2 regions of the Caldicellulosiruptor sp. F32 genome follow, and region 2 is predicted to be linked to the other one. Evidence: riboswitches for the same ligand, from Rfam matches in the RefSeq annotation. Region 2 holds a riboswitch; the other holds the start of a gene.

Region 1 (5,200 bases), on a different contig from region 2:
TTTCACAGACTTTAAAACCAAACCAGGGTATAATATGCTCGACAAGCTTGAAAATCTTGTGAAAAAGGCAGGGATTGAAACAATCGATTTTAAAAACAAGTTTGTTGCTATCAAGGTCCACTTTGGAGAACCAGGAAACCTTGCGTATATAAGACCAAACTATGTCGCAAGGATTGTAAAACTCATTAAAAGCCTTGGTGGCAAGCCTTTTGTAACAGATGCGAACACACTTTACACGGGAAGAAGAAGCAATGCTCTGGACCACTTAGAAGCTGCGTATGAAAATGGGTTTAACCCGCTTGTACTTGGCTGTCATGTAATCATCGCAGATGGGCTCAAAGGAACAGAGTACAGAGAGATTGAGGTGAACCTTAAACATACTCAAAAAGCAAAGATTGGCTCTGCCATTGCAGATGCTGATATTATAATCTCAATGAACCACTTTAAAGGTCATGAGATGACAGGGTTTGGTGGTGCTATCAAAAATATCGGGATGGGTTCTGGCTCGCGTGGTGGAAAGCTTTTTATGCATTCATCCTCAAAGCCGGTTATAAAGACATCAAAATGTGTTGGCTGCGGAATGTGCGTCAAAAGCTGTGCGCAGTTTGCTATAACTTTGAGTGAGAAGAAAAAAGCGGTCATTGACTATGAAAAATGTGTTGGATGTGGTCAGTGCGTTGCAGTGTGTCAGTTTGGCGCAGCAACAGTCAAGTGGGATGAGGCTGCATCAATTGCAAGCGAAAAGATTGCTGAGTATGCATATGCGGTGCTCAAAGACAAGCCTCATTTTCATGTAAACTTTATAATGAACATATCACCTGACTGTGACTGCTGGTCACACAATGATATTCCTATTGCACCAGATATCGGCATAGCTGCGTCATTTGACCCTGTTGCTTTGGATAAGGCATGTGTTGACCTTGTAAATAGCTCTGCATTCACACCAGCTGGGTCTGTGTTTGAAACAGCAAAACACATTGAGGTTGACGGCAAGATTGACAGGTTCAAGAGCGTTCATCCTGACACAGACTGGAGAGTTGCACTAAAGCATGCTCAAGAGATTGGGCTTGGAAGTTTGGAGTATGAGCTTGTAAAGGTATAGACATTCTTTCTTGCCAAACTGCCGCTTTTCTGGTATGATAAAAATCATAATAAAAAATAAAAACAAAAAAGCTGAATTCCTGTGGCAAAATCCACAGGATAGGGGGGACCCACTTTTTCGGGGTGAATCAAGGCATCTTGCCTTGTAGGGCAAATATCCCTTTCTGCCCGAACCCGTCAGCTAACCCCCGAAGCTTTGAAAGGGAGGTTTGTTTTTATGAATGTTAAATTTAATCCAAAAACTCACATTCTTGAGATTGAGTATCAGTTCAGGGATGTTGAAGAGCCAAATCTTTTCAGGAACATCTATCCTTACAATGAAGTACCAAGGCTTGTTTTCAACCACAGGATTGTGCCCATGAACGTGCCAGAAAAACTTTATATTACCGACACAACTTTCAGAGACGGCCAACAGTCACGCTCACCCTACACTGTTGAGCAAATCTGTAGGATTTATGACTACTTGCATGAGCTTGACAATGGAAGTGGCGTTATTCTTCACACAGAGTTTTTTGTGTACTCAAAGCAGGACAAGGAAGCAGTTTTAAAGTGTTTGGAAAAGGGTTATGATTTCCCAAAAGTCACTGCTTGGATTCGCGCAAAAAAAGAGGATTTTGAGATTGTAAAGAGCCTTGGTATCAAGGAAACAGGAATTCTGGTTTCATGCTCGGACTATCACATTTTTAAGAAGCTCAAGATGACACGAAGCCAGGCAATGAAACAGTACTTAGAGATTGTGTCAGCAGCTTTAGAGGCAGGAATTATACCACGCTGCCATTTTGAAGACATCACACGCGCAGACTTTTACGGGTTTGTCCTGCCGTTTATAAATGAGCTTATGAAGCTTTCAAAAGAGGCAAATATGCCTGTGAAAATCAGAGCCTGTGACACGCTGGGGCTTGGCTCACCAATACCGGGGGTGGCTCTTCCAAGAAGCGTGCCTCAAATAATCTATGGGATTGTAAACTATGGTGAGGTGCCATCTGAGTGGCTTGAATGGCATGGCCATAACGATTTTTACAAGGCAGTCATAAACTCAACAATGGCATGGCTTTATGGTGCCTCAATGGTAAACACATCTCTTTTGGGAATAGGTGAGCGAACCGGCAACACACCATTAGAGGCAATGGTGATGGAATATATTCAGATAAGAGGCAGTGCAGATGGTATGAATGTTGCTGTGATATCTGAGATTGCCGACTATTTCAAAAAAGAAATAGGCTATGAAATTCCGCCAATGACGCCTTTTGTTGGTGACAACTTTAACGCAACACGGGCTGGAATTCATGCAGACGGGCTCATGAAGGATGAGGAAATCTACAATATATTTGATACAGGTAAAATCTTGGGAAGACCACCAAAGGTTATTATAGATGCATACTCAGGTATTGCAGGAATTGTAATCTGGATAAACAGGTATTTTAAAGACAGCGGTATTGACATTCAGGTTGACAAAAAAGACCCAAGGGTTCAGAAGGTCAAAGAATGGGTAGATGGTCAATATGAAAATGGAAGAAATACATCAATAAGTGATGAAGAGTTAAAAGAGGTTGTAAAAGAGGTATTTGGAATATAAAATAAAGCAAGGCTGCCAAATTAACGGCAGCCTTGTGCTTTGTATAATAAAACCTTTTTGTGCTGGGGGTTTGATTTAAAAATATGCTCATTTTTGTCCATATTTTGTCACGTATCTCTCATGAGCTCTTTTTACCTCTTCAGGTGGAATCTCGATAGGCTCGCCCATCATCTTTGCAATAAACACTGTTTTTGCAACATCTTCTACCATAACAGCCGCTTTTACTGCCTCATCAACAGTCCTTCCTATTGTAAATACTCCATGGTTTTGAAGAAGAATTGCCGGACTTTCTCCTATATACTCAACTATTACCTTGCCTATGTCTTCACCACCAATCTGAGCATACGGTCCGCATGGAATCTCACAGCCAAACTCATCGGCAATTGCTGTCAAATACACTTTTATTGGCTGGCCCAGTGCTGCAAACGCCGTTGCATAGTTAGAATGTGTGTGCACCACTGCATTTATATGTGGCATGTGCTTGTATACATAAAGATGTGTGAGAGTGTCTGTTGAAGGTTTTAAATTCCCTTCAACAATATTTCCGTCCATGTCAACAACTACCATCTTATCAGGTGTCAAATCGTCGTACATCACACCTGATGGTTTTATAACAACAAGGTTTGTGTCAGGGTCGCGAGCTGACACATTTCCGGATGTCCATGTAACAAGACCATATTTTGGAAGATATAAATTGTATTTGCAAACAAGTTCTTTTAAGCTTTCAAGCATTTTTAAAATCCTCCTTTTGTTGAATTTCTGAAGATTATCTCACATTCAACCTCTTCCTTGACACCAGTTCTGCTCTTCTTTATCATAGATAGTGCTGCTTTTGCTGCCATCTCGCCAAGCTTTTCTTTTGGGTGTTCAACTGTTGTGAGTTTTATTTCTGTCAGTGTAGAAAGAAGTGAGTTGTCATATCCAGTAACCGATATATCTTGAGGAATTCTAAATCCCATTTCTTTTAGCTTTACACAAAGAGGAAGGGCAATCTTGTCGTTGTAACAAACAGCAGCATCAAATCTTTCTCTTGAGATGATTTCAGCTGCTCTGTTATGAACAAAATTGTACTCCTCACTTGTAAAAAAGATTGCATCAAACTCTGCCTGTGCCTCCTTGCATGCCTTTTCAAACCCACTATACCTTTTTATCCCCTGCAAATCGTCTCCTTTGAAAATGCCAAGAAGCTTTTTGCACCCACTTTTTATAAGACTCTGGGTAAGCTTATAAACTGCTGACTGGTCTTTGGTTATTATGTAGTTTTGTGCTATGTCTTGTAAAATAGTGTTGATGAAAATTACAGGAATCTCTTTTTGTATAAGTTTTCTGTAAAGGTCTTGATTTTTAGAAGGCAAGGCACTTTTTGTCGGCTCTATTATGACAGCGTCTATGTTTGGATTGTTTATTATGCTCTCTAAGTGATATCTTTCAAATTCGTAGCTGTTGTCGGTTGAAAATAGCAAAAGCCCGTACCCTTCATGTGCTATCACCTTTTCAATTCCTCTTATAATCAGGGGAAAGATGTAGTCTGATATAAATGTTGTCAGAACAGCAATGCATTTAGAGCTGTCAGCACTTTTCTTTGCAACAAACGTACCTCTCCCCTTTTGAGACACAAGGAGTCCTTCAAACTCAAGTTCCATTATAGCTCTTCTTACCGTGTGACGAGAAACTTTGAACTTTCTTGCAAGCATATTTTCTGAATAAATCTTCTCGCCCTCTTTGAACTTGCCAGAGTTAATTCCTTCAATAATAAAATCTTTTATAATCTCATATTTGGTTTTGCTCATTTTATCATCATCTTGTCCATACAAGTTTATTTTTATCATACCACTTAAAAAATTTTAAATCAATACCATTATTTAACTCGCAGGCTACCCTTCAAAAAGTCCGAAAAGCTTTTTAAAAATGGGTAGCCTGTGTTTGAAAAGTTAAAAAACCTAAAAGCTTTACATCCTCGAAACTTCTTCTTTTATCTCTTTTAGCCTCTTCATCACATCATTTGCTCCACTGCCAAAGTAGTCGTGAAGAATTCTGTATTCTCTGTAGAGCTTTTTGTAAATCTCATGATTTTTTGGATTTGGCTTGTAAGAATAGTCTTTTAACTTTGCCATCTTCTTTGCAGCCTCAAATATGCTGTCATAACCACCTTTTTCTTTTCCTGCAGCAACTGCACCAAACATTGCAGAGCCGAGTGCTGGCGTCTGAGGTGATGCTGATACCTTTATCTCAAGTCCTGTCACATCAGCATAAATCTGCATCAAAAGCTCGTCTTTTTCAGCAATGCCACCACACGCATAAAGCTCTCTTACCTCAATGCCATGCTCATTGAAGTTGTCAATTATTATCTTTGTGCCGTACGCTGTTGCCTCAATCAGTGCCCTGTACATCTCCTCTGGCTTTGTAGTTAAGGTCATGCCAAGCATCATACCAGTGAGGTCTGCATCAACCAGAATTGACCTGTTACCATTCCACCAGTCAAGCGCCAAAAGACCGCTTTGACCAGGTTTTAATGCTTTTGCT
Region 2 (5,200 bases):
ATTTACAAAACATATACGTTGAAATCTCCTATCAGCGGCTTTATAAGGCGTGCTAATTGTAAGCTGTGTTACGATCCTACTATATTGAATTTATTTCCGGAAGAGACAGAAATAATTAGTATAGACATAGAGCAACTTGTGTGATATAATGGTGCAAGTGAATATTACAAAATAAAGGGGTTGGAGACACTGATGAGAATGAGTAGAAGAATTGTTGCTATTGTTGTATTGATTGCACTTGCGATAAGTTTGATGCCACTTTATTCACGTGCTGCGGATTTTCCGGTTACAGTAAAAGATGGAAAAGGTAATAGCATTACAGTAAAACAAAAACCTCAAAGAATTCTTTCATTGGCACTTCAGACAGATGAAATTCTTTTGAACATGGTTTCACCAAGCAGAATTATAGGTCTTTCTATATTTGCAGATGATAAGAACAATTCAAACGTTGTGAACTTGGCTAAAAATGTGAAAGGTAGATATTCAAGCAATGACATTGAAAAGATAATTGCTGCAAATCCTGACCTTGTAATTGTTCCCTATTATATAGACAAGTCAAAATATGACCTTTTGAAAAAGGGGCTTAAGTGTCCAATATATGTAAGTTTAAATCCAAATTCGATTTCAAATATCAAAAAGGAGATTATAAATCTTTCAAAGCTAACAGGTGAAATTCAGAAAGGCCAGGCTCTTATAAAGTACATGGATGACAAAATTAACTTTGTCCAAAAAAAGGTAAAATACTTAAGAAAGAAAAAGTATGTGCTTTTCTACACATATTACTTTAACTCAACATATGGAAGAAACACAACACAGCATGAGATTGCAAAATTTGCGGGGGTTATAAACATAGCTGCTGTTGCAGGTTTGAAAGGTTGGCCAACAATTACAAAAGAACAGATTTTAGAGTGGGACCCAGACATTATTGTTATTCCTTCTGCTTCATATAATCCAAAAAAGACTTCTCAGCAATATGTAGAAGAGTTTAAAAAAGACCCTGCTTTTAAGAATCTAAAAGCTGTTAAAAACAACGCAGTGATTATACTTGACGATAGACACGTTCAAACTGTTTCGCATTACATTGTTGAAGGTATTTACGACTTAGCAAAGGCTGCTTATCCATATCTGTTTAAATAACACAAAAGATTTTGAAGTGGTGGTAAGTATTGAAAAAGGTTTTAGTAGTACTGTGCGTAATACTTTTAATAGTATTTGTGGTCTCAATAGGGGTGGGAAGTGTGTTTATCCCTCCCCTTCGTGTTTTAAAGGCACTTTTTTCACTCATTGGTTTTAAAGTAGCTGGGGTCAGCCAGATGGATTTGACAATTATAGGCCAGATTAGACTTCCCAGAATAATAATTGCTATGATTGTAGGCATGAGCTTGTCTGTTGCAGGAGCACTTGTGCAGGGACTTTATAGAAACCCTATGGCAGATCCGGGTATAATTGGAACATCAAGCGGTGCGAGCCTGGGTGCAATTTCTTGTATTGCTCTTTCGTTCAACACCATAAGCATTTTTTATTTACCTTTATTTTCATTTGTAGGTGCACTTGGTATTTCTTTTTTAGTGTACAAGCTTGCAACAAAAGATGGAAAAACTCCCATTTTGAACCTGATATTAATTGGCATTGCTGTATCCACTTTTATATCCTCAATAAATTCCCTTATCCTTTCAAACATCAATCAGTACCAGGTAAGCGAGTATATATTTTGGATGCTTGGCGGGCTTGATAGCCGTAGTTGGACACATGTGAAGATAAGTTTTGTGCCTCTTGTTATTTTGATACTGTGTTCACTTATTTTCGCAAAGAGGATAAACATTCTAATATTAGGAGAAGAAGAAAGCTATACAATTGGTGTCAATCCTGAGAGGCTCAAAAAACAGCTTTTAGTTTTAGTTTCTCTTTTAACAGGGATTGCAGTTTCAGTATCAGGTGCGATTTCATTTGTGGGGCTGATAACACCACATATTTTAAGACTAATTGTCGGAAGTGATTATAGAAAGCTCATTCCTGCTTCAATTCTTGGTGGTGGAATTTTTTTGATTGTGTGCGACACAATTGCAAGAGTGCTGTTTTCACCAATTGAAGTAAAGGTTGGGATTATAACCTCAATTGTGGGTGCACCGTACTTTTTGTACCTTTTAAAAAAGCGCGAGAATGAGGTGACAATTTGATATTATGTCTCTTTATATAGAAAGTCTAAAGTGTGGGTATACAAAACCCATAGTAGAAGTCGAAAATGGAATAGAATTTAAAGAAGGAAAAGTCTATGGGATAGTTGGTCCAAATGGAAGTGGGAAAAGTACATTCATTAAGGCCTTAGCAGGGATTGTTAAAATTTTTGAAGGAAAGGTTTTTTATAATCAAACCGATATATTTTCGCTTTCTGATATTGAACGAGCAAAGATTATATCCTATATGCCCCAAAGTGTATTCTCAAACTTTCCTTTTACGGTGATTGACATAGTAATGATGGGAAGATACCCACACGAAAAGAGTAGGTTTTCAAACGACAAAGAGAGCAAGAAAGTTGCCGAAGAGAAAATAGATATGGTTGAGTTAACAGCAAAAAAGTATTCAAGCATCTTGCAGATTTCAGGTGGTGAGAGGCAAAGAACTTCGTTTGCAAGGGTACTTGCCCAAGAGAGCAAAGTTTTACTTTTAGATGAGCCAAATTCAAACCTTGACATTACACATCAAGAAAAGATTTTAAATATTGTAAAGGATGAAGTGAGATTAGGCAAGATTGCAATAATGGCACTTCACAACATTAAACTCGCGGCGAAGTTTTGTGACATTGTCTTTTTGATGAAAGATGGCAAAATTGTAGACTTTGGAAGGCCACAGGATGTGATAAATGCAGAGAATATAAAAAAGGTGTACAATACCGAAGCAATTGTCTATAGAAATCCATTTGGAATATTTGACATTGAACTAATTCAAAAAGAATATGAAAAGGGTGTTCATGTGCACGTTGTAGCAGGCGGAGGTCAAGGACAAGCAGTTTTTAAACTTTTGGTTGAGATGGGATTTAAGGTTACAACAGGTGTTCTTGCAACAAATGACACAGACTATGAAACTGCTCAGGCACTTTCTATATACACAGTTTTCACAATGCCATTTATGCCAATTGGAGAAGTAGAGTACATTGAAAATGTTGAGCTAATAAAGAAAGCAGATTTTTGTATTTTGTGCGATATTCCGTTTGGAATTCAGAATGTAAAAAATCTTGAATCACTAAGGTTTGCAAAGAAACTATTTATTATAGAACAAGAAGATATTTCAAATCGTGACTTTACAAATGGAATAGCAACAAGTCTTTACAATAGCCTAAAAGAAAAAGCTGTTGTTTTAAATACCTTAGAGGAGCTAAAACACATACTTCAAAGGGAGGAGAAAAAATAATGAATCCAAACAAAAAATGGTGGATTGATATAAATCTTGAAACTTTGAAGAAAAACCTTGAGTTGAGAAATTTTGAATGTTTTATTGTAGACAAAAAAGAGGATATTGTACCTCTTTTAGAAAAAATAATTGAAAAAGGTTCAGTGGTTTCGTGTGGAGGTTCAATGACGCTTTTTGAGTGTGGGGTAATTGATTTTTTGAGAAATGGGAAGTTTAACTTCTTGGACAGGTACAAAGAGGGGTTAAGTGGCGACGAGCTTGGAGAGATTTACAGAAAATCGTTTTGGGCAGATTACTATATTATGTCTTCAAATGCCATAACCCTTGATGGCAAACTTATCAATATTGACGGCAATGGTAATAGACTTGCAGCTTTGATGTTTGGACCAAAAAACGTGATAGTAATTGTTGGGATAAACAAGCTTGTCTTGAATGAGCAGGAAGGAATAAACAGGGTAAGAAACATTGCATCACCTATGAATGCAAAAAGACTTTCAAAGAATACACCTTGTACTTCTTCTGGTAAATGTCATGATTGTTTGAGCCAGGACTGTATATGCAGCCATATTGTTGTCACAAGGAGGCACCCTGTAAAAGGGCGTATAAAGATAATAATAGTAAAAGAGGAGTTAGGATTTTGAGCAGTAATATTTTAGCAACATTCGTGTAACAATTTCGTAAAAAGAGGTTGACGTAATATCGAAATTATAATAAAATAATAACATCAAAATGATTAACAAAAGTGGCTGAATGCATGAGGCAGTTTGTTAAATTTGCCCCATGCAGCGGGAGAACCAGCTTTATTGTGGGGTGAATCGGCAAGCTTTGGCTGCCGTAGGGATGTCCTTCTTGTCCCGAACCCGTCAGCTAATCCCGTAAGCCCAAAAAAGAAGGGAGTTTTTAAATGAATACTAAAGCTTTAATTGGAATTTTGATGTTTTTGCTGCTTATAACATGGAGTAGCAAAGGTTTTGCAAAGACAGCGGAGGCAACAGTTACTGTCAACATCCGAAACAGTCCTTCAACATCATCAAAAGTATTAGGAGTTTTTCCAAAAGGCTTTAAAGCGCAGGTTTTATCATCCACAGGTGGATGGGTTAAGATTTCATTTGATGGTGTTGTTGGGTATGTTAAATCTGATTACATAAAGCTTACAAAAGACAGCAGTACTTCAAATGCAGTAAAAAGTTCTACAAATACAAGGCAAGTAGTTTCTCAGATGCCGATGGCAACCGTTCTAAAAGACAATGCAAGGGTCAGAAGTAATATGTCCACTTCCTCAAAAATACTAAAAACATTGAAGAAGGGTAGCAAGGTATACGTTTTGGCAAGAGAGCGAAACGGTTGGATAAAGGTAAAAACGCTCGATGGCACAGTTGGATATATGGCATATTACCTTTTAAAAATGTCAACAAACCTTACAACAAAGATATCATCACGTGGCAGATATGATAGGGAAGCTCAAGTTGCTTACAATGGCAGTTTAGCTGATAGAATACTTGGGTTTGCTAAAAACCTTTTAGGGATACGGTATCGATATGGTGGTTCATCTCCTTCGACAGGGTTTGACTGTTCAGGATTTGTTCAATATGTGTTTAGAAACTTTGGGATTAGCTTAGAAAGAACTGCAGCTGACATGGCAGCTACAGACGGTGTGAGAATATCATATAATGAGTTAAGACCTGGTGATTTGGTATTTTTTGATACAGACGGTGGTAGAAATTATATCAATCACGTTGGAATTTATCTGGGTGGTGGTAAATATATTCATGCATCGAGTGCAAGAGGCTGT

Evidence for each region. A riboswitch is a leader RNA that binds a small molecule or an ion and turns the genes downstream of it on or off. The one in region 2 is predicted to bind cyclic di-AMP.
Region 1: linked by a shared signal. The riboswitch ahead of H964_RS01730 (2-isopropylmalate synthase) and the one ahead of H964_RS09040 (C40 family peptidase) in region 2 are both predicted to bind cyclic di-AMP.

Annotation. Positions count from the first base shown of each region.
Region 1 covers NZ_APGP01000025.1:22-5,221, forward strand. The annotation lists gene H964_RS01725 (DUF362 domain-containing protein) at 1-1,102, shown strand, start outside; cyclic di-AMP (ydaO/yuaA leader) riboswitch at 1,162-1,313, shown strand; gene H964_RS01730 (2-isopropylmalate synthase) at 1,319-2,677, shown strand; gene H964_RS01735 (L-ribulose-5-phosphate 4-epimerase) at 2,765-3,409, opposite strand; gene H964_RS01740 (GntR family transcriptional regulator) at 3,412-4,506, opposite strand; gene H964_RS01745 (ribulokinase) at 4,627-5,200, opposite strand, start outside.
Region 2 covers NZ_APGP01000101.1:602-5,801, reverse strand. The annotation lists gene H964_RS09065 (glycine cleavage system protein H) at 1-144, shown strand, start outside; gene H964_RS09060 (ABC transporter substrate-binding protein) at 193-1,137, shown strand; gene H964_RS09055 (FecCD family ABC transporter permease) at 1,167-2,177, shown strand; gene H964_RS09050 (ABC transporter ATP-binding protein) at 2,182-3,408, shown strand; gene H964_RS09045 (lactate utilization protein) at 3,408-4,049, shown strand; cyclic di-AMP (ydaO/yuaA leader) riboswitch at 4,143-4,305, shown strand; gene H964_RS09040 (C40 family peptidase) at 4,313-5,200, shown strand, end outside.